DNA from 2 places in the Candidatus Symbiopectobacterium sp. NZEC135 genome. Region 2 is predicted to be linked to the other one. Evidence: predicted binding sites of a transcription regulator. Region 2 holds the regulator's gene; the other holds the start of a gene.

What was found. Region 2 encodes sigma-54, which starts transcription at its own class of promoters, with help from an activator protein. Its sites were predicted from a motif close to GTTGGCACANNTTTCGCTNT; they were not measured.
Positions count from the first base shown of each region.
Region 1: a site for sigma-54 is predicted at 4,055-4,074, ahead of glnK (P-II family nitrogen regulator). Genes of this name have one in related genera too.

Region 1 is NZ_JAGFPF010000005.1:137,189-148,280, forward strand. It holds gene J5224_RS05115 (Lrp/AsnC family transcriptional regulator) at 1-149, shown strand, start outside; gene J5224_RS05120 (SmdA family multidrug ABC transporter permease/ATP-binding protein) at 304-2,073, shown strand; gene J5224_RS05125 (SmdB family multidrug efflux ABC transporter permease/ATP-binding protein) at 2,066-3,847, shown strand; gene glnK (P-II family nitrogen regulator) at 4,145-4,483, shown strand; gene amtB (ammonium transporter AmtB) at 4,517-5,809, shown strand; gene tesB (acyl-CoA thioesterase II) at 5,893-6,759, opposite strand; gene J5224_RS05145 (YbaY family lipoprotein) at 7,017-7,532, shown strand; gene J5224_RS05150 (MGMT family protein) at 7,546-7,863, opposite strand; RNA gene ffs (signal recognition particle sRNA small type) at 8,062-8,158, shown strand; gene J5224_RS05160 (HHA domain-containing protein) at 8,615-8,818, opposite strand; gene tomB (Hha toxicity modulator TomB) at 8,881-9,249, opposite strand; gene ykgO (type B 50S ribosomal protein L36) at 9,751-9,891, opposite strand; gene J5224_RS05175 (type B 50S ribosomal protein L31) at 9,922-10,170, opposite strand; gene J5224_RS05180 (efflux RND transporter permease subunit) at 10,330-11,092, opposite strand, start outside.
Region 2 is NZ_JAGFPF010000014.1:75,849-86,940, forward strand. It holds gene J5224_RS10075 (calcium/sodium antiporter) at 1-201, shown strand, start outside; gene kdsD (arabinose-5-phosphate isomerase KdsD) at 253-1,239, shown strand; gene kdsC (3-deoxy-manno-octulosonate-8-phosphatase KdsC) at 1,307-1,873, shown strand; gene lptC (LPS export ABC transporter periplasmic protein LptC) at 1,986-2,552, shown strand; gene lptA (lipopolysaccharide ABC transporter substrate-binding protein LptA) at 2,533-3,114, shown strand; gene lptB (LPS export ABC transporter ATP-binding protein) at 3,118-3,843, shown strand; gene rpoN (RNA polymerase factor sigma-54) at 3,895-5,328, shown strand; gene hpf (ribosome hibernation promoting factor) at 5,352-5,639, shown strand; gene ptsN (PTS IIA-like nitrogen regulatory protein PtsN) at 5,729-6,202, shown strand; gene rapZ (RNase adapter RapZ) at 6,318-7,169, shown strand; gene npr (PTS phosphocarrier protein NPr) at 7,169-7,441, shown strand; gene rnk (nucleoside diphosphate kinase regulator) at 7,730-8,140, shown strand; gene J5224_RS10135 (hypothetical protein) at 8,183-8,491, opposite strand; gene pmbA (metalloprotease PmbA) at 8,534-9,874, opposite strand; gene yjgA (ribosome biogenesis factor YjgA) at 10,074-10,628, shown strand; gene aaeB (p-hydroxybenzoic acid efflux pump subunit AaeB) at 10,688-11,092, opposite strand, start outside.

The sequences.
Region 1 (11,092 bases), on a different contig from region 2:
ACCTGATGCAGGTCCAGGTCGCCGACATGAAAAGCTATGATAATTTTTACAAACGTCTGGTTAGCGGCATTCCTGGTCTGATTGATGTGACCTCCAGCTTTGCCATGGAGCGGATAAAGTACACCACCGCACTCCCGATCGCTCCGTGATGAATCTCCTCTGTGAGATTCTGCCTTGGGGCAGTGCTTGCCGCCTTGCTGCAACCCGAATTATTTCGGGTATAAATGATGACGCGCATAAGCTTTCTGTATAATGGCCCTGTGATGTTTTGCAGCCCTTTCTGGAAAATGGAATAACAACAGCGTGCGACTTTTTGCTCAATTGGCCTGGTATTTTCGTCGAGAATGGCGGCGATACCTCGGGGCCGTGGTTCTTCTTATCATTATCGCCATCCTGCAACTGCTGCCACCTAAGCTGGTTGGTGTGATTGTGGATGGCGTTACGCGCGATGCGATGCCCGCAGCGGCGGTAATGAAATGGATCGGCGTGATGCTGCTGATCGCGGTTATGGTTTATCTGTTGCGTTATGTATGGCGCATCTTTTTGTTTGGCGCTTCATACCAGTTGGCCGTGGAGCTGCGGGACAGTTTTTATCGCCAGTTGAGCCTCCAGCATCCTGCTTTTTATCTGCGTCATCGTACTGGCGACCTGATTGCTCGTGCCACCAACGATGTCGATCGCGTGGTGTTTGCCGCTGGGGAAGGGGTGTTGACGCTGGTGGATTCCATGGTAATGGGATGCGCGGTGTTGGTGGTGATGAGTACCCAAATCAGTTGGCAACTGACTCTGTTGGCGCTGTTGCCGATGCCCATTATGGCGTTGGTGATCAAACACTATGGTACACAGTTGCATCAGCGCTTTAAGGGCGCACAGGCGGCATTCTCTTCACTGAACGATCAGGCGCAAGAAAGCCTGACCAGCATTCGTATGATCAAGGCCTTTGGGTTGGAGGATTACCAGTCAAGCCGGTTCGCGGCAGTGGCTGAGGATGCGGGGCAAAAAAACATGCACGTGGCCCGGGTCGATGCGCGTTTCGACCCGACGATTTATATCGCCGTCGGTTTCTCACACCTGCTTGCCGTCGGGGGTGGCAGTTGGATGATTGTTCAGGGGACGTTGACGTTAGGGCAACTGACCAGCTTCGTGATGTATCTGGGCCTGATGATTTGGCCGATGCTGGCGCTGGCGTGGATGTTCAACATCGTGGAGCGCGGCAGTGCGGCTTACGGGCGGATTCGACAACTGTTGAATGAAGCACCGGTGGTGGCAGACGGCGATGCACCACTGCCACCGGGCCGCGGTAATTTGGATGTCGATATTTGCGCCTTTGCTTATCCGCAGCAATCGCGCCCGGTGCTGGATCGGGTGGCGTTCTCGCTCGCGCCGGGCAACATGCTGGGACTGTGCGGCCCTACCGGTTCCGGTAAAAGTACGCTTTTAGCTTTGATCCTGCGCCATTACGATCTCGATGACGGCGAGATTCGCTTTCATGGCCTTCCGCTCGCAACGCTGAATCTGGATAGTCTGCGTCAACGTTTCGCGGTGGTCGGGCAAACGCCCTTTTTGTTCTCCGACACCGTGGCGAACAATATTGCGCTCGGGAACCCCAGCGCCACGCTGGCGCAGATTCAGCACGCCGCACGTCTGGCCAGCGTCCATGATGATATTACGCGCTTACCGCAAGGCTATGAAACCCAAGTGGGTGAGCGCGGCGTAATGCTCTCCGGTGGACAAAAACAGCGTATTGCCATTGCACGCGCGCTGCTGTTGGACGCGGAGATCTTGGTCCTTGATGATGCGCTGTCGGCGGTTGATGGGCGCACCGAGCACCGTATTTTGCAAAACCTGAAACGTTGGGGTGAGAAACGCACGTTGATTATCAGCGCGCACCGTCTTTCGGCCCTCACTGAAGCCGACGAAATTCTGGTTTTACAGCAGGGTAGCGTGGCGCAACGTGGCAGCCATGGCACATTGGCGTCGCAAGTCGGATGGTATCGCGACATGTTTCGCTATCAGCAGTTAGAGGCGGCGCTGGATGAAGAGCCGGTCAAGAGAGAGATGACAATTGGCTAACGCAAAGCAGTTATGGCCGACGTTAAAACGGCTATTGGCGTATGGTTCTCCTTGGCGGAAATCCCTGATCTTGGGCGTGGTGATGCTCTGGGTGGCAGCAGTTGCCGAAGTGGCTGGGCCGGCACTGGTAAGCTATTTCATCGATCATCTGGTGGCAAAAGGCAATATTCCTCTGGCACTGGCGGGGGGCTTGGCAGCGGTTTATATTTTGCTGCAATTGTCCGCTGCACTGTTGCATTACGTGCAATCGCTACTGTTCAACCGCGTTGCGGTAGGCGTAGTACAACAGTTGCGTATTGATGTGATGGATGCTGCGTTGCGTCAACCGTTAAGTACCTTTGATACGCAACCCGTGGGGCAACTGATTTCCCGCGTTACCAATGACACCGAGGTGGTGCGCGATCTGTATGTCACCGTGGTGTCCACCGTACTGCGCAGTATGGCGCTAATCGGAGCCATGCTGGTAGCGATGTTCACGCTCGATTGGCGCATGGCGCTGATTGCCGTGATGATCTTCCCCGCAGTGGCTATTGTGATGGCGATCTATCAGCATTTCAGTACGCCGATTGTGCGGCGGCTGCGCCGCTATCTGGCAGATATTAACGATGGTTTTAATGAGGCGATCTCGGGCATGTCCGTGATCCAGCAATTCCGCCAACAGGCGCGTTTTGGTGACAAGCTGGGTGCTTCAAGCCGCGCGCATTTTCAGGCAAGAATGAAAACGCTGCGACTCGATGGCGTACTACTGCGCCCGCTATTGAGCCTATTTTCTGCCATGGTGCTGTGTGGGCTGTTGATTCAGTTTGGTTTTAGCTCGGTGGGAACGGTCGGTGTTGGTGTGCTTTACGCCTTTATCAGCTATCTGGGTCGTCTCAACGAGCCGTTGATTGCGTTGACCACCCAGCAGTCTATGTTACAACAGGCAGTAGTCGCCGGTGAGCGTATCTTTGAACTGATGGATGCGGTGCAGCAGTCCTATGGCGATGATTCGCGCCCATTAGCGGCGGGCAGCATCGAGATGGAGAACGTGTCTTTTGCCTACCGGGATAATCAGCGCGTCCTGAACCATATCAGCGTGCAGGTGCCAGCGCGCGGCTTTGTGGCGCTGGTTGGGCATACCGGCAGTGGCAAGAGTACGTTAGCGAGTTTGTTGATGGGATATTATCAACCGGATGAAGGGGAAATTCGGCTGGATGAGCGTCCGCTGACGTCGTTATCCCATCAGGTATTACGACAAAATGTCGCAATGGTGCAACAAGACCCTATGGTATTGGCGGATTCACTTTATGCCAACGTTACGCTGGGGCGCGAAATTCCTGAAGATGAAGTGTGGCGCGTCTTGGAGATTGTTCAGCTCACCGCGTTGGCAACGGCACTGCCTGAAGGCATACACAGCGCCATTGGCGAGCAAGGCAATACGCTTTCTGTGGGACAAAAGCAGCTTCTTTCTCTGGCCCGTGTGTTGGTGAAACCACCCAAAATACTGATTCTTGACGAGGCGACGGCCAATATTGATTCTGGCACTGAGCAGGCGGTTCAGCGTGCATTGCGTCTTATCCGTCGTCACACCACGCTGGTGGTGATTGCGCACCGTCTTTCCACCGTGGTCGAGGCTGACAATATACTGGTGCTACATCATGGTGAAACGGTAGAGCAGGGGACGCACGAGCAATTACTGCAACGTCGCGGGCGTTACTACCAGATGTATCAACTGCAACTGGCGGGGCAGGAGTTGGCTGCCAGCGAGGATGAACCCGTTTCCGTCATTGGATAAAAGGTGTACTGCCTGTTGCGCTGGTTTTTATCCGCGCACCATCAACAGGCAGATGATTTTCATTTTTCCGTCTCGTGCACCGCAATTACGCGCGACGCACCAAATTGATGCACTGCGTGTGCGCAACATCACATCTTTATCCTTTCCTTTTACTTCTCCAGGCAGGTTCCACGTTATTTCCCTGTGCAATTATCGGTTCCTTTCATTTATGGCACAGCCTTTGCTTTATCCCTGTCGTGAAGGTTATTCGAAATGGTGGCGGGCGTAAGTCTGAACTTAATTGGTAAGGGGAAGATAATGAAACTGGTTACTGTGGTGATAAAACCATTCAAGCTGGAAGATGTGCGTGAAGCCTTATCTTCTGTCGGCATCCAGGGGCTCACCGTCACTGAGGTGAAGGGATTTGGACGCCAGAAAGGCCATGCCGAGCTGTATCGCGGTGCTGAATATAGCGTCAACTTTTTGCCGAAAGTGAAAATTGATATTGCCATCGCTGACGATCAGGTTGATGAAGTCGTTGATGTGATTAGTAAAGCGGCTTACACCGGTAAAATTGGCGACGGTAAGATTTTTGTTGCTGAACTGCAACGCGTTATCCGTATTCGTACGGGCGAAACTGACGACGCCGCACTGTAATGCCTGGCTGACGAAAAATTGGGATGGATGAAAATGAAAATACGTGTCTCTTCATTATTAGGCCTTGCCGCCGCAGCGCTACTTCCGTCGCTGGCAATGGCCGCTGATACACCGGCAATCGATAAAGCGGATAACGCTTTTATGATGATTTGTACCGCGCTGGTACTGTTCATGACGCTGCCCGGCATTGCGCTGTTCTACGGCGGCCTGATTCGCTCCAAGAACGTGCTCTCCATGTTGACCCAGGTTACCGTAACGTTTGCCATGGTGTGCGTGCTGTGGGTTATCTACGGTTACAGCATGGCCTTTGCGACCGGTAATGCCTTCTTTGGCGGACTGGATATGTTCATGCTTAAAGGCATCGAGCTGAAATCGCAATCTGGCACGATTTACCAACTGATTCACGTCGCGTTCCAGGCTTCCTTCGCGTGCATTACTGTCGCGCTGGTGGTTGGTGCGATTGCTGAACGTATCCGTTTCTCTGCGGTACTGATTTTTGCTGCTATCTGGCTGACATTCTCTTATCTGCCGTTGACGCACATGGTCTGGGGCGGCGGCTTCCTGGCGGCTGATGGCGCGCTGGACTTCGCAGGCGGTACTGTGGTGCACATCAATGCCGCGGTTGCGGGGTTGACCGGTGCTTATCTGCTGGGCAAACGTGCCGGTTTCGGTAAAGAAGCCTTCAAACCGCACAACCTGCCGATGGTGTTTACCGGTACCGCTATCCTTTATGTCGGCTGGTTTGGCTTTAACGCCGGTTCTGCTGCTGCCGCTAACGAAATCGCCGGTTTGGCTTTCCTGAATACCGTAGTGGCTACTGCTGGTGCGATTCTGGCGTGGGTTATCGGTGAGTGGATGGCGCGCGGCAAACCTTCTTTGTTAGGTGCCTGTTCCGGTTGTATCGCGGGCTTGGTTGCTATTACGCCAGCGGCGGGCACTGTGGGTGTGGGTGGTGCGTTGATTATTGGCCTGATAGGCGGTTTTGCAGGCCTGTGGGGTGTGACGGTACTGAAAAGATGGCTGCGCGTTGATGACCCGTGTGATGTGTTCGGCGTTCACGGCGTATGCGGTATCGTAGGGTGTATCCTGACTGGGGTCTTCACTTCGGCTTCTCTGGGCGGTGTTGGCTACGCAGAAGGCGTCACCATGGCGCATCAGGTTTGGGTGCAGCTGTTTAGCGTGATCATCGCGTTCATTTGGTCCGGTGTTGCTGCGTTCATCGCGTTCAAAGTGGCAGACCTGGCCGTTGGCCTGCGTATTCCTGAAGAACAAGAGCGTGAAGGCCTGGATGTTAACAGCCACGGCGAAAACGCTTACAACCAGTAAATGGTCTAAAATAGGAAAAACGCGGACTTCGGTCCGCGTTTTTTTTGCTTAATCGCTGATAGCGAGGAGTTCTACACCGTTTTTCAGGGCGCACTATGCTGGCGCATCACGCCCTCTTGTACTGTTGAAGCGACAAGCACCCCTTCGCGCGTGTAGAATTGCCCGCGAACAAAACCGCGAGCACCTGATGCTGATGTGCTTTCCACCGTGTAGAGCAGCCAGTCATCAAGGCGGAAAGGACGGTGGAACCACATCGAGTGGTCGATGGTGGCGACTTGCATACCCGGCTCAAGGAATCCAACGCCGTGCGGTTGCAACGCAGTGAGCAGAAAATTGCAGTCCGATGTATAACCCAGCAGGTATTTATGAATGCGTTCGTCATCGGGCATGGTGCCATTGGCTCTGCACCATACGTGACGCACGGGTTCATCCACGTGACCTTTGAGTGGGTTATGAAATTTTACCGGCCGCATTTCGATGGCGCGCTGTTGCAGAAATTTGTCACGGAACTGTTCAGGCAGTAAATGTACCATGCTCTGCGCAATCTCTTGTTCTGAAGGCAAGGATTCAGGCGCAGGGACTTCCGGCATGGTGTTTTGATGTTCAAAGCCGTTCTCTTGGCGCTGAAAAGAGGCGGTCATAAAAAAGATAGGCTTACCGTTTTGGATGGCGCTGACACGCCGTGCGCTAAAACTGTTGCCATCACGCAGGTTCTGCACATCGTAGACAATGGGTTTTCGGCTGTCTCCCGGCAATAAAAAGTAGCTGTGAAAGGAGTGCAACCCTCGGCCCGCTTCGACAGTCTGTTTGGCCGCATACAGTGCCTGACCGACCACCTGCCCGCCGAACACCTGGCGTAGCCCTAAATCTTCGCTTTGTCCCCGGAAGAGTCCTTCCTCGATCTTTTCCAACTTCAGCAATTCGAGAAGATGCTGTAGTGCATGGCTCATGGATACTCTCCCTTGGTGGAAATAAGTGTCGTTAATGTATAACGGTAAGTCATCAAGCCTATAAGGGCGGGCAGTAAGCTTCAGCATCGGTATTTTCGAAAAATGATAAATTCAGAATGTTGAACGCTGCCAAATGGCTAATGTAGGTCATACTTTCATTATCGCGTCAGTGTAAGCATGCAGCGCAAAACGTTTGTGTTATGCATTGCAGCTAATGCCTGACGTCGTTACAGACAATAACGAAAGGAGACTCGCCAATGAAATTATGGCATATCTTAGGTGGTATCACGTTATCTGTCGTGTTGACTGGCGCGGCGCTAGCCGCGACAACCGTCACCGATTCGCCGACCGCTGCACAAACCCAGCTTGCCATGCCTGCTGTCAGCGGTACCATTAATCTGCATCAGCGCATCGCGCTGCCGCCCAATGCTGCCTTAACGGTTACGGTTTCTGATGCCAGCGTATCGGATGCGCCGTCGCGCGTGGTGGCGCAAAAGGTAGCATGGACGGATGGGAAACAGGCGCCGTTTATCTTCTCCTTGCCGTATAACCCTGCCGACATTCAGCCGAATGCGCGTATTTTGCTCAGCGCAGCGGTGACCATTGATAATCGCGTGGTGATGGCGACGCAGGACATCCCTGCGGTGATCACCAACGGTGTGACGCGCGCGGATTTGCTGTTGATTCCCGTGGAGTCAGTGGCACTGCCAACCCATTCGCAGGGAGGTATGTTGACACCCAGTGCACAAGCACCGCTCAGCACTCAGGGGTAACACCTCGTGGCTCTCAAGGCGTTTCGCCCTGCCAGCCATAGCGTGCGAGATCGATTTTGCCCTGACGTGTAAAGGTTATCCCTTCGGCCCTGAGCGCTTCGCGTTGACGAATGTAATCCGGGCCAGTCAGCGAAATTTCACCATGACGATTTATTACCCGATACCAGGGAAGCGAGCTGCCTTCGGGCAGCTTTTTTAATACGCCACCAACCTGGCGGGCAGCGCGTGCGGAACCCGCCAGTCGGGCCACCTCCCCGTAGGTGGTCACCTTGCCCCAGGGGATGGCGGCTACGATATGAAAAACGCGCTGGCGAAAGTTATCCTGCTCCATCGCTGCTCCAGTAAATATTACGATCATCCGATATAGTGGCACAGCAGCGCAGGCTTGCAAATGGGCGTTTCGGCGGGTGAGAAACGGAAATCGAATAAGAAAACAACGGTTGGCTGCGGTCAACTTGCAATTGAGGGGCGCATACCCGATAATGCCCACGCTCTGTACCACGCAGAGCCAACGAATCAATGGAGGCCCTGTCGGTTCTCCCGCAACATTACCCTGTGGACTCGGTCAGGTCCGGAAGGAAGCAGCCGCAGCAGGAGACGTGTGTGCCGGGATGTAGCTGGCAGGGCCTCCACCCTTTTTAGCACTTGTCCTTTATTTTCCGCGCTTTTTACCCTCATTCTTTTCTTTCTGTTCTACGTATTGGATACGTTTATCGACGATATCCCGTCGCTGATAATGTGCTCTAATTGGTATTAAAGTGCGTAGGGATAAGAAGAGGGCGTTCACGCGAGTAAAATAGAATTGCACCAAAAAAAGGCAATAAAAGAAATCTATATTGAGATCAAGGTCTGTGATTTACAATTGTGATATTTACGTAAGCAAAGGGCGTAGAGAGAGTAAAACGCCAGCGATGAGGCTGGCGTTAGATATTCATCCTAAATCATTTAGATATATACCTGCGATACTTCAATTTGCCTCTGCGCTGGCTGCATACACTTACCCGAATCACTTACTTGAGTATGCTGTAACCCCTGTTGCCTTCCTGCAACTCGAATTATTTTGGGTATATAAGCACAATGATTTAACGTACGTATTTCCAAACGGCGGTAGGGACCTTGTCGTAAAGCTTGTTCATCGTTAGCTCGGCTAAACGATGATCGGCAGCGGAATAAAACATTTCCAGCTCGTCGCTGGACAACTCATACTTGTTCTTCTCGATAACGCGTTCAAGCGTGTCAATCGTTGTACACTTGCGTAAGCGCATCAAATAATCAATTTTTTTCATGGCGACCTTTATCAAAACAATACCAGCACCTGGTGGTTAATTAATATAAAAGCATCTATTGCTTAAGATTTAGCAGATGAACAGGCGTTCTCCTGTGAGAACATTCCTAATAACGTGGCTTTAGATCGTTGCCAGCGTTGCAGCTCAGCACCATTAATTCCATAGTTACTGAACAAAGCATAGGTGTCATCTAAATACTGCTCGACCCGTTTTGAAAGCTCGTCTTCATCGGGGTATTTTATTTTAAATGTCAGAATAAATGTAGCTATATGCTCAATCAATTCATTTAATTGGAGATTGATCGCAGATGTTGGGTCATTGACCCAGCCGTGACTGCTATCCCCCAATGTGGCGATGCTTTCGTCATAGAGATTTTCACACAAGAATCGGAGTTGGGCAATATCATAATGTTTCGGTGAGTACTCATCCATATCGTTCACTCCGTCATGCTGTTATTCCACATTACCCCAGCTTGCCTTTGAAAGCTGCAACGCTGATGGAACGTAATAGAAAACCCTGACAACAGTTGGTGACTCCTTGGGTTAAGTGATGAAATAAGCTCACATTTATCCTGATCGAGAGTACGGATTACACAACATGCCGTATCACCCTTACGCTAACTATAGCAAAAGAATCACAGATTATCGCAAAAAATAAGTAAGGTTTTTGACCCTATTTAATCAGATAGGCCCGTGGTATCGACGATATATATATAATAGGTGACACAGTGTTTCATAATATTACTTTATTAAATTCTCTTACAAATGAGAGCGAGAATTACCTTATAAAGGCTACCTGGGGGGGCTATATCATCATGCGCAGAAAGGAAATTAATTGTGTGAGTGATGGGGGATGGGCTTTTATTAAGGTGTTGATATGTAATAAAAAGCCCTGGAAAGGTCTAGGGCTTGAACGGTGTGCTGCTCTCATTATCAACGTTTTTTCTTTCTGCCTTGCACGGCCTTAAAACGTGGATTTGTCTTACAAATAACATAAACTCGCCCGTGTCGACGAACAACCTTACAATCTTTATGGCGTTTCTTTGCCGAACGTAATGAACTGAGAACCTGCATACTTTCTCCCGCTGGAAATTACATATTTCGCTATTTTATGAAATGGCCAAAACGCTTGTTAAAGCGTGCCGTACTTCCTTCTTTGGCATACTCTTTTTGTTTCCCGGTGTAATAGGGATGCGATGCTGACGATACATCAATCGTGACATAGGGATAGGTTACGCCGTCCCGTTCTATGGTGCGGTCTGTCTGGATGGTTGAGCCAACCATAAAATACGCATCAGCACTGGTATCGTGAAAGGCCACGGTACGGTAGTGCGGGTGGATATTCGCTTTCATTAAAAACCTCATTGTTATGTTATAACATAACTCATTGTGCGCTTGTTCGGGCACAAGATCAACCCTCTTGTGTCTAAGGGGCGCAGTGAGGGCAGGGCGAGGGTCAAAACAGGTAGGCAAAAAAAAGGCCGCTTGCGCGGCCTTTGGGGAATAACTCAGTTACGGTTTTTCAACGATATGGTTGTGTTCAATATCTTCATTTTTCTTGCTAAAGCGGCGGCGCACCACCACAAAGAAGACTGGAACAAAGAATATCGCCAGCACTGTTGCGGTAATCATCCCGCCCATTACGCCAGTACCTACGGCGTTCTGCGCGCCGGAACCGGCACCGGAACTGATGACCAACGGCACGACGCCGAGGATAAAGGCCAATGAGGTCATCAGGATGGGGCGCAGACGCATACGTACTGCATCAAGCGTAGCCTCCACCAAGCCTTTGCCTTCTTTCTCCATGAGGTCTTTGGCGAATTCAACGATAAGAATCGCGTTCTTAGCCGATAGACCAATGGTGGTCAGTAGCCCGACCTTGAAGTAGACGTCGTTCTCCAGCCCGCGCATGGTGGCAGCCAGCAGCGCACCAATGATCCCGAGCGGCACTACCAGCATGACAGAGAAGGGGATAGACCAACTCTCGTACAGCGCAGCCAGACACAGGAACACCACAATCAGTGAAATGGCATACAGGGCCGGTGCCTGGTTGCCCGACAGACGTTCCTGATAAGACATCCCGGTCCAGTCGTAGCCAATACCTTCCGGCAACTGTTTGGCGAACTCTTCCATCAAGGCCATCGCTTCACCGGTACTCTTACCCGGCGTTGCTTCACCCTGAATCTGCATCGACGGTTGTCCGTTATAGCGTTCCAGACGCGGTGAGCCGTGCGTCCAGTGGCTTTGTGAGAAGGAAGAGAACGGCACCATCTGG
Region 2 (11,092 bases):
GTGCTTGGCGTCCCAGCGCTGCTGTCACCCGGCGCGGTAAATCCACTGGCATTTCAACGCGACTACGGCGTGATGCTGGGAGCCAGCCTGCTGCTGACGCTGCTTTGCCTGCGCAAAAAACGCTCTATCGGACAAGGTGCTGGCGCGCTGTTGCTGTGTATGTTTATTGCTTACCTTGCGACGCTGTTTTTGCTGTATTAGCGGCGCACGACTCGATTTCTTGGGAAACTCAAATAGTCAGGATTAACCGTTATGTCCAACGTTGAACAACAGCCCGATTTCGATTTCCAACAGGCAGGCCGCCACGTGCTCGCCATCGAACGCGACGGGTTGGCCCATCTGGACCAGTATATCGATGACAACTTCACCCGCGCTTGTCGCACCATGTTCCATTGCCAAGGCAAAGTGGTGGTCATGGGCATGGGGAAATCCGGGCACATTGGCTGCAAGATGGCGGCAACCTTCGCCAGCACCGGCACCCCCTCGTTTTTTGTCCATCCCGGTGAGGCCAGCCACGGTGACCTCGGCATGATCACCGCGCAAGATATCGTGATCGCCATCTCCAACTCGGGTGAATCCAATGAAATTCTGGCGCTGATCCCGGTGCTCAAACGTCTGGGGGTGTTTCTGATTTGCATCACCAGCAACCCGGAAAGCACCATGGGTAAAGCGGCCGATATTCATCTCTGTGTCCATGTGCCGCAGGAAGCCTGTCCGTTGGGGCTGGCCCCCACCTCCAGCACCACGGCCACGCTGGTGATGGGCGATGCGCTTGCCGTCGCCTTGTTACAGGCGCGGGGGTTCACTGCCGAAGATTTTGCCCTTTCTCACCCCGGTGGCGCACTGGGCCGCAAACTTTTGCTGCGCGTTGCGGATATCATGCATACCGGAGACGAGATCCCTCACGTGACCCGAGACGCCTCGTTGCGTGATGCGCTGGTGGAAATCACCCGCAAGAGTTTCGGTATGACCGTGATTTGCACACCGGACATGACGATCGAAGGCATCTTTACCGACGGTGACCTGCGCCGCATCTTTGATATGCAGATCAACCTCAACGATGCGCGTATCGCCGATCTGATGACCGCAGGCGGCATTCGGGTTACCCCGAATACATTGGCGGTGGATGCGCTGAACCTGATGCAGTCGCGCCATATTACGTCGCTGCTGGTGGCACAATCCGATCGGCTGGTCGGTATCGTCCATATGCATGATATGCTGCGCGCTGGCGTGGTGTGACAGTCAACGGGATCGTCTTTTGGGCGCCCCCTAAAGTAAAGAAGGGTGATATCAAGGATATGTGTTTATGAATAACCCCCAAGCGCAAACCGCCACCTGCTACGGCCCCGTCGCGGATCGGGTATTGGAAAAGGCGCAAGCCATCAAATTGCTGATTTGCGATGTTGACGGCGTGCTCTCCGACGGCCTTATCTACATGGGCAATCAAGGGGAAGAACTGAAGGCGTTTAACGTGCGCGACGGTTATGGTATTCGCTGTCTGCTAACGTCCGGCATTGAGGTAGCCATCATTACCGGGCGCTCTGCGCCACTGGTGGAAGACCGCTGCCGCACGCTGGGTATCACCCATCTTTATCAGGGACAGTCAGATAAGGTTTTGGCCTTCCGTGAACTGTTAGATACACTGTCGCTTAACGCCGAACAGGTTGCCTATATTGGTGACGATTTGATTGACTGGCCGGTGATGGCACAGGTAGGCCTTAGCGTCGCCGTGGCAGATGCACACCCTCTGCTGCTGCCCAAGGCGGATTACGTAACCCGAATTGCTGGCGGGCGTGGTGCGGCACGCGAACTGTGCGACCTTATTCTGCTGGCGCAGGGTAAGTTGGACGAGGCCAAAGGGCTATCGATATGAAGGTATCGTCACGGCAAGGGGGCTATCGCCGCCCGTTGGTCCGGGCACGAATGTGCTACGACAGAAGAGTGCTACGACATGAGTTTGCGATGACCATGAGTACGTTTTTATTATGAATAAGACAAAGCGTTGGCTAACCGCGCTGTTGGCGCTCATTGTACTGATTCTGATTGGCTTGAACCTGACGGATCAGGACAGTGCGCCACAGACGGAAACCCAGGACAATGCGGTGCCAACCTACACCAGCGATGAAACCACCACGCGCGTGTTTAACCCGCAGGGTGGCCTGAACTATCGTCTCGTGGCGCAAAAAGTGGAGTATTTTAACGCGGAACAGCTTACCTGGTTTACCGCGCCGGTCGCTACGCTGTTTAACGAACAGGGTGTCGCCACCTGGTCGGTGCAAGCCGACCGCGCCAAGTTGACCAAAGATAAAATGTTGTTCTTATACGGGCATGTGGAAGTCAACAGTCTGACCAATGACTCACAATTACGGCAGATAAAAACCGATAATGCGCAAGTTAACCTGGTGACACAGGACATCGCCTCCGATGATGAGGTGACACTGTACGGAGCCAGTTTCCTCTCGAACGGGATGAAAATGCGCGGTAATTTGCGTAATAAAACTGCCGAATTGATTGAAAAGGTAAAAACCTCTTATGAAATTCAACACCAATAATGTTTGGCGCCACGCTACCGTTGCCAGCGCCCTGTTAGCAGCAAGCCTGCCTGCCCTTGCTGTGACAGGAGACACCAGCCAGCCCATTCACATTGATTCCGCGCAGCAGTCATTGGACATGCAGGGCAATACCGTCACGTTTACCGGCAATGTTACGGTCAAACAAGGCACCATCGATGTGAAGGCCGAAAAAGTCGTGGTCACGCGCCCACAGGGATCGCAGGGCCAGGAAGTGATTGAAGCCTTTGGGAATCCGGTCACTTTCTACCAGATGCAAGATAACGGCAAGCCGATGAAAGGCCGCGCACAGAAAGTGCGCTATGAACTGGCGCAGGATAAGATCACGCTGACGGGTAACGCCTATCTGGAACAACTGGATAGCAACGTGAAAGGCGATCGCATCACCTATCTGGTGAAACAGCAACAGATGGAAGCGGTGGGGGGCGACAAAGGCGGACGCGTAGCCACCGTGCTGGTGCCCTCGCAGCTACAGGAAAAGAACGGCAAAGCTGCCGCACCGGCGTCTCAAAAAGCCAAGCAGCAACCACAGGCAACTGAATAACCTATGGCAACATTAATCGCAGAAAACCTAGCGAAGGCCTACAAGGGCCGTCGTGTGGTCGAAAACGTAAGTTTAACGGTCAACTCCGGTGAAATCGTCGGGTTGCTCGGGCCGAATGGTGCGGGAAAGACCACGACATTCTATATGGTTGTCGGCATTGTCCAGCGCGATTCCGGGCGGATCGTGATTGATGATGAAGAGATAAGCTTGCTGCCCTTGCATGAACGCGCGCGCCGCGGCATCGGCTATTTGCCGCAAGAAGCGTCGATCTTTCGCCGTTTGAGCGTCTATGACAACCTGATGGCCGTCTTGCAGATTCGCAAAGACCTGACGCCGGAGCAGCAGGACGATCGCGCCAATGAGTTAATGGAAGAATTCCATATTATTCATTTACGCGATAGTCTGGGACAATCCCTGTCCGGCGGCGAACGTCGTCGCGTAGAGATCGCTCGCGCACTGGCGGCCAATCCTAAATTTATTTTGCTGGATGAACCCTTTGCCGGTGTCGATCCGATTTCGGTGCTCGACATAAAAAAAATCATTGAGCACCTGCGCGACAGCGGTCTGGGCGTGCTGATTACCGATCACAACGTGCGTGAAACGTTGGATGTGTGCGAACGCGCCTATATCGTCAGCCAGGGGCAGCTTATTTCCCACGGTTCACCCAGCGAAATCCTGGAGGATGAGCAGGTGAAACGCGTCTATCTGGGCGAAGGCTTCCGACTTTGATACTGTAACGTTTGCAATGGGCGTTCCATTTAAGGGAAAGTGACACGAGTTATGAAGCAAGGTTTGCAACTCAGGCTAAGTCAACAACTGGCCATGACGCCACAACTTCAGCAGGCGATCCGTCTGCTTCAGTTGTCTACGCTTGAACTCCAGCAAGAGATCCAACAAGCGCTGGAAAGCAACCCGTTGCTTGAACAAACCGACAGCCACGATGAAATCGACACTCAGGAAACGAGCGACAGCGAATCGCTGGATACGCGCGAAGCCCTTGAGCAAAAAGATATGCCGGAAGAACTGCCGCTTGACGCCACCTGGGATGAAATCTACTCCGCAGGCACGCCCTCAGGCACTGGCACCGATTACCGCGACGAAGAACTGCCTGTCTATCAGGGTGAAACCACGCAAACTTTGCAGGATTACCTGATGTGGCAGGTGGAATTGACGCCGTTTTCCGACACCGATGCGGCTATCGCCACGTCGATTGTCGATGCAGTGGACACCACCGGCTATCTGACCGTTCCGCTGGAAGACATTCTCGAGAGCATCGGCGACGATGACGTGACGATTGAGGAAGTGGAAGCGGTGTTAAAACGCGTGCAACGTTTTGACCCGGTCGGGGTGGCAGCGCGTGATTTGCGCGATTGTCTGCAAATCCAACTGTCGCAGTTTGCCCCAGAAACCCCGTGGCTGGCGGAAGCCAAGCTTATCGTCAATGACTACCTCGATTTGCTGGCCAATCATGATTTTCGCACGCTGATCCGCGCCAGTCGCATTAAAGAGGATGCGCTGAAAGAGGCGCTGGCACTGATTCAGTCACTCGATCCGCGTCCGGGCCAATCCATCAATACCGGCGAGTCGGAGTATGTGATCCCCGACGTGCTGGTGCGCAAGCATCAAGACCGCTGGGTGGTGGAACTCAACACTGACAGCGTGCCGCGCCTGCAAGTCAACCAGCAGTATGCAGCGCTCGGCCACAGCGCACGTAACGACAGCGACAGCCAATTTATCCGCAGCCACCTGCAAGAGGCGCGCTGGCTGATAAAAAGTCTGGAGAGCCGCAACGATACGCTGCTTAAGGTCACACGCTGCATTGTGGAACAACAGCAGGATTTCTTTGATAAAGGTGAAGAGTTTATGAAACCCATGGTGCTGGCGGATATCGCTCAGGCTGTGGATATGCATGAATCAACCATCTCACGCGTCACAACCCAGAAATTTCTTCACAGCCCACGTGGCATTTTCGAACTAAAATATTTCTTCTCCAGCCATGTAAATACCGACAGCGGCGGTGAGGCATCATCCACTGCTATTCGGGCGCTGGTGAAAAAATTGATCGCTGCGGAAAACCCCGGCAAACCCTTGAGTGACAGCAAGCTGACAACGCTGCTCTCCGATCAAGGGATCATTGTCGCGCGGCGTACCGTCGCAAAGTACCGAGAGTCTTTATCCATCCCGCCGTCAAACCAGCGTAAGCAGTTGGTTTGATTTCTACAGAGAAGGAAGACGCTATGCAGCTGAATATCACCGGACACCACATCGAGATCACACCCGCATTACGCGAGTTCGTTAACACAAAATTTGCCAAGCTGGAGCAATACTTTGATCGTATCAACCAGATCAACGTGGTGCTCAAGGTGGAGAAAGTGGAGCAAATTGCCGATGCTACGCTGTTCGTTAATGGCGGTGAACTGCATGCCACATCCGAATCTGAAGACATGTATGCCGCCATCGATCTGTTGATCGACAAACTGGCGCGTCAGTTAAATAAACACAAGGACAAACTCAAACAGCACTGATCGTCATCTCCGCCTTCGGGCGCAGGAATACGCCTCTGGCACAGCGCCAGAGGCGTGCAGAGATGCGCGGGCCGTTAAGTGAACACACCATGAATAACGATCCCATTTTGCAACTCAGCGCGGTATTACGCCAAGAGTGCACCCGCAGCACCGTTCATTGCCAAAGCAAGAAACGGGCGTTGGAAATCATCAGCGAATTGGCAGCCAGGCAGCTAAACCTTCCGACCCCGCTGATCTTCGAGGCATTGCTGACGCGCGAAAGAATGGGCAGTACCGGTATTGGCGGCGGTATCGCGATCCCACACGGAAAACTCGATGATGATAACGCCTTGGGCGCCACCGGGGTCTTTATCCAGCTTGAACAGCCAATATCCTTTGATGCTATTGATAATCAAGGCGTAGACTTGCTTTTTGCCTTGCTGGTTCCCGCAGAACAATGTAAAACCCATCTACATACACTGTCGCTTGTCGCCAAACGTCTGGCTGACAAAAGTGTGTGTCGGCGTTTACGGGCAGCACAAAGTGACGAAGAGCTTTACCAAATTATGATTGAAGGGGATTAATCCCCGCTAGAAAGTGCGCGACATTCAGACATTCGCGCTACGATATGCGTCATACAGATGAATCACTCGGTCAGGGTGTAACAAAAGCAGGCTATAGCCGGAGGGGAGTCGTCGGATGGTGCTGATGATTGTCAGTGGTCGCTCAGGTTCAGGAAAATCTGTGGCCCTGCGTGCCCTGGAAGATATGGGCTTTTATTGCGTGGACAACCTGCCCGTGGTGTTGCTGCCGGAACTGGCCAACACGCTGGCACAACGCGATATCTCGGCAGCGGTCAGCATTGACGTGCGTAACATGCCTGAATCGCCGGAAATCTTTGAGCACGCCATGGATCAGTTGCCGCCCAGTTTTGCGCCGCAACTGCTGTTTCTGGATGCCGATCGCAATACGCTGATTCGCCGTTACAGCGATACGCGCCGTTTACACCCTCTTTCCAGCAAAAATCTTTCGCTGGAAAGCGCCATCGATGAAGAGAACGACCTGCTGGAACCGTTGCGTTCTCGCGCCGATCTGATCATTGATACCTCTGAAATGTCGGTGCATGAACTGGCGGAAATGCTGCGTACTCGGTTGTTGGGCAAACGCGAGCGTGAACTGACCATGGTGTTCGAATCCTTTGGTTACAAGCACGGCATTCCCATCGATGCGGATTACGTCTTTGATGTGCGCTTCCTGCCTAACCCCCACTGGGATCCGAAATTACGTCCGATGACCGGGCTGGACAAGCCGGTTGCCGCGTTCCTCGATCGCCATACCGAAGTGCACAACTTTATTTACCAAACGCGCAGCTATCTGGAGTTGTGGCTGCCGATGCTGGAAACCAACAACCGCAGCTACCTGACGGTTGCCATTGGCTGTACCGGCGGCAAACACCGTTCCGTCTATGTGGCTGAGCAACTGGCAGACTATTTCCGCTCGCGTGGCAAAAACGTACAGTCCCGCCACCGCACGCTGGAAAAACGTAAATAATGACCGTAAAACACACCGTCATCGTCAAGAATAAGCTAGGCATGCACGCGCGCCCGGCGATGAAGCTGTTTGAGCTGGTGCAAAGCTTTGATGCCGAAGTGATGCTGCGTAACGAAAGCGGCGTTGAGGCGGAAGCCAGCAGCGTGATCGCCATGATCATGCTGGATTCCGCGCAGGGTAAACACATTGAAGTGGAAGCCAGCGGCACAGATGAAACCGCCGCACTGGCGGCAGTGGTTGAGTTATTCGAAGCTGGGTTTGATGAAGAGTAACACGCGACAATAATCCCAAAAATCGACAATGCCATAGGTAATAACGCTACCTTATGGTATAACTTCGTTACAAGTTATCTGTCATTTTTATTAACACCCCCGCGTCGCTGGCGCGGGGGTGTTGCTTTATAAATGCGGTAGACTTTTTCTCTTGATATTGTTTTTTCATATATGCAGCACGTGCTTATATCCCTATGAACCTTGATCTTACTGCCATGACGTAACGTTGTTTGTTACCGCTATGCGTTTTATCAGGGGTTATGTTTTACCAACCTATTGGAGAGGAGTATGACGAAACCTAACCTGACTATTAGCGAACTGGATGCGGAGCGCCTGGATCGGCTGCTGGAACAACCTGCGTTTGCAGGCACACCGATTGCACAAGCGTTGAATGAGGAGCTGGATCGTGCCGAGATCTTGCCTTCAGAGGACATCCCGTCAGATGTCGTCACCATGAACAGTCGGGTACGCTTTCGCGATTTAAACACTAACGAAGAGCACACCCGAATACTGGTTTATCCTGCCGCCATGCAGGACAGCAAGGAACAGCTTTCTGTGATGGCGCCGCTCGGCGCAGCCTTGCTGGGTTTGCGCGTTGGGAATACCATTAACTGGCAGTTGCATAACGGTACAGAAACTCGCGTGGAAGTGCTGGAATTGCTCTATCAGCCTGAGGCCGCTGGCGAATATCATCGCTAAGCACGCGCCCACTGCCCTGATTTCAGGGCAGTCATGATTGCGTCAAAACGGCCACAGCAGCCACCAGTTCGTCAATTTATCCCCCAAACCTTGCCACCAAATGCGTGATATCAGATGGCCCGCTTTCTTACGCGGTTCGGCGGGTGATTCCCCTTTTGCCGTCAATGCCTCCCAGGCCGCCCAACGCACATCAAACACGAAATCCCGCTGCATCATGTCGTGCAAAATCACCAGGCTGCGCGGATCCGGCTCGGCGCGCAGGTGTGCCACCAGCGCCAGCCGCTTGCGAAAATCCGTTTTATCCTGCGCCAGTCGCTGTGCGAGGTCGACATCGAACGCGCTGTCGGGCATTCCCTGCTCCCTAGACATTCCGTTGTATACGTATACGCCTGATTACATCCCGGCGATCTTCATGCTCGGCAGCAGCGCCGAACCGCACTGAATATTGCTGCGGGTTTCAATGTCATCTCCCAGCGTCACCATATCGCGCAGCATGGTTTTCAGGTTACCCGCGATGGTGATTTCACTCACTGGATACTGAATCTCGCCATTTTCCACCCAAAAACCTGACGCCCCGCGCGAGTAATCGCCCGTTACCGCACTCACGCCCTGCCCCATCAACTCGGTCACCAGCAGGCCCTTATCCATCTGCTTGAGCATCTGTTGGAAATTAAGCCCCTGACCCGCAATACGCCAGTTGTGAATACCGCCGGCATGACCGGTGCTCTTCATGCCGAGTTTACGCGCTGCATAGCTGGTCAACAGCCAGGTTTGCAGCACGCCGTCTTTAACGATGTTGCGCTGTGCGGTGCGTACCCCTTCACTGTCGAACGGAGTAGACGCCAGCCCTTTACGCAGATGCGGCAGCTCTTCAATAGTGAGCCAATCCGGCAGGATCTGCTGGCCCAGTTTGTCGAGCAGGAACGTCGATTTACGGTACACATTACCGCCGCTGATCGCCCCCACTAAGTGGCCGAACAGACCCGTTGCCACTTCGGCGGCAAACATTACTGGTGCTTCCATGGTTGGCAGCTTGCGCGGTGATAAACGTGAGAGCGTGCGGCGAGCGCACTCTTCGCCGACCCATTCGGGGCTTTGCAGATCGTCCAGCGCACGTCCTACGGTGTAAGCGTAATCGCGCTCCATATCGCCGTTCACTTCAGCAATCACACAGCTCGACATGGAGTGGCGGCTCGACAAATAGCTTTGCAGCATGCCGTGGCTGTTACCAAACACTTTGATACCGTAGTGGCTGTTGAAGCTGCCTCCTTCGGTATTGGTAATGCGCGTATCGGCTTTCAGCGCTGCCTGCTCGGCGCGCGCAGCCAGCTCAATGCCTTTTTCCGCATCCAAGGCAGCAGGATGAAACAGATCGAGATCGGGGGCATCAAACGCCAGCAGCTCTTGTTCTGCCGGGCCAGAAAAGGGATCGGGCGAGGTATAACGGGCAATGTCCAGCGCAGCCTGCACGGTGCGGGCGATGGCCGCCGGGCTCAAGTCGGTCGATGACGCACTGCCTTTACGCTGCTGATGGTATACGGTAATGCCCAACGCGCCATCGCTGTTGAATTCCACATTTTCAACCTCGCCGTAGCGCGTGCTGACGCTGATCCCTGTGGTTTTGGAAATAGCCACCTCTGCCGCATCTGAACCAGCACGCGCCAGCTCCAACGCCTGTGCGACTGCCTGCTCCAATGCTTTACGCTGTTCTGCAACCTGAGTGATTATTGTCATCGTTCTGCCATACTGAGTTAAAAGCCGTTCAGAAGCCGGGAAATGGCGTCTGCCTTGCCCCTCTTCTGCGCCTAAAGGTGTATGCTTGAGTCTAACAGGATATCAGGATAATTTCGCAAAAAGCCCAAACCTGTTAGGATCGGCGTCTTTTTTATGGCGTTAACCGCGTCACATGCCCGAACTGTTACGGAAAGAGATGATGAACAAACACCCTGAAGAGTGGCTGGACGACGTACCGGACCCGCACGCCGAAGATGATGAAGACGATGAGATCATCTGGGTCAGCAAAAGTGAAATCAAGCGCGATGCTGAAGCGCTGAAAGATCTTGGCGTGGAGCTGATTGAACTCGGTAAAAATGCGCTCGAACGCATCCCGCTGGATGACGATCTGCGTGCTGCGGTTGAGCTGGCGCAACGCATCAAAAAAGAGGGCCGCCGCCGTCAGGTGCAACTGATCGGTAAGATGCTGCGTGCCCGCGATCCAGAACCGATTCAAATCGCACTGGATAAGCTGAAGAACCGCCACAACCAGCAGGTCGCTCTGTTTCACAAACTGGAACAATTGCGAGACAGACTGATTGAGGAAGGCGATGATGCCATCCCAGATATCCTCGGGCTCTACCCGAACGCCGATCGCCAACAGCTACGCTCACTGGTACGCAATGCGCAGAAGGAAAAAGCCGCGAACAAGCCGCCCAAATCTTACCGCCAAATTTTCCAGTACCTGCGTGAACTGGCTGAAGATCAGGCCTAATCCCTTGAGGTAAATCGCCCTGCGGTAACTCGCCCTGTGCGGTAGAGTCACCCTCGGCGTTACTCCACCAACGCGTGCTGATAGCGGTGCAGTATCTCCGTGATACGGCCGACGGACGCACCGATCTCCGGTGCTATCTGACGCTGGCATAGCGCAATCTGATACGCATCCAATAGGGTCAGCAACTGAGTAAAGGCGTGACGCCGGGAAATCTCTCGTCGCGCGTCGCTGACCTGCTCTGCCGCTTGACGAAGACGACGATGAAACGCCGACAGTTCACTGTCCATTGGCAGCGGTAGATTCCGCATACGTTGGTGCAGAATAATCAGCGACAGCGCCAGACGGTATTTGGCAATGTCGTTGGGAAACAGGGTCAGCAGCAGGTAGAGTTGCTGATAGAGCGCGGGCAGATGATTCTCACGCCGTTTGGTAGGATTGGTGGTCAAAGCCGATACCGCACTGTA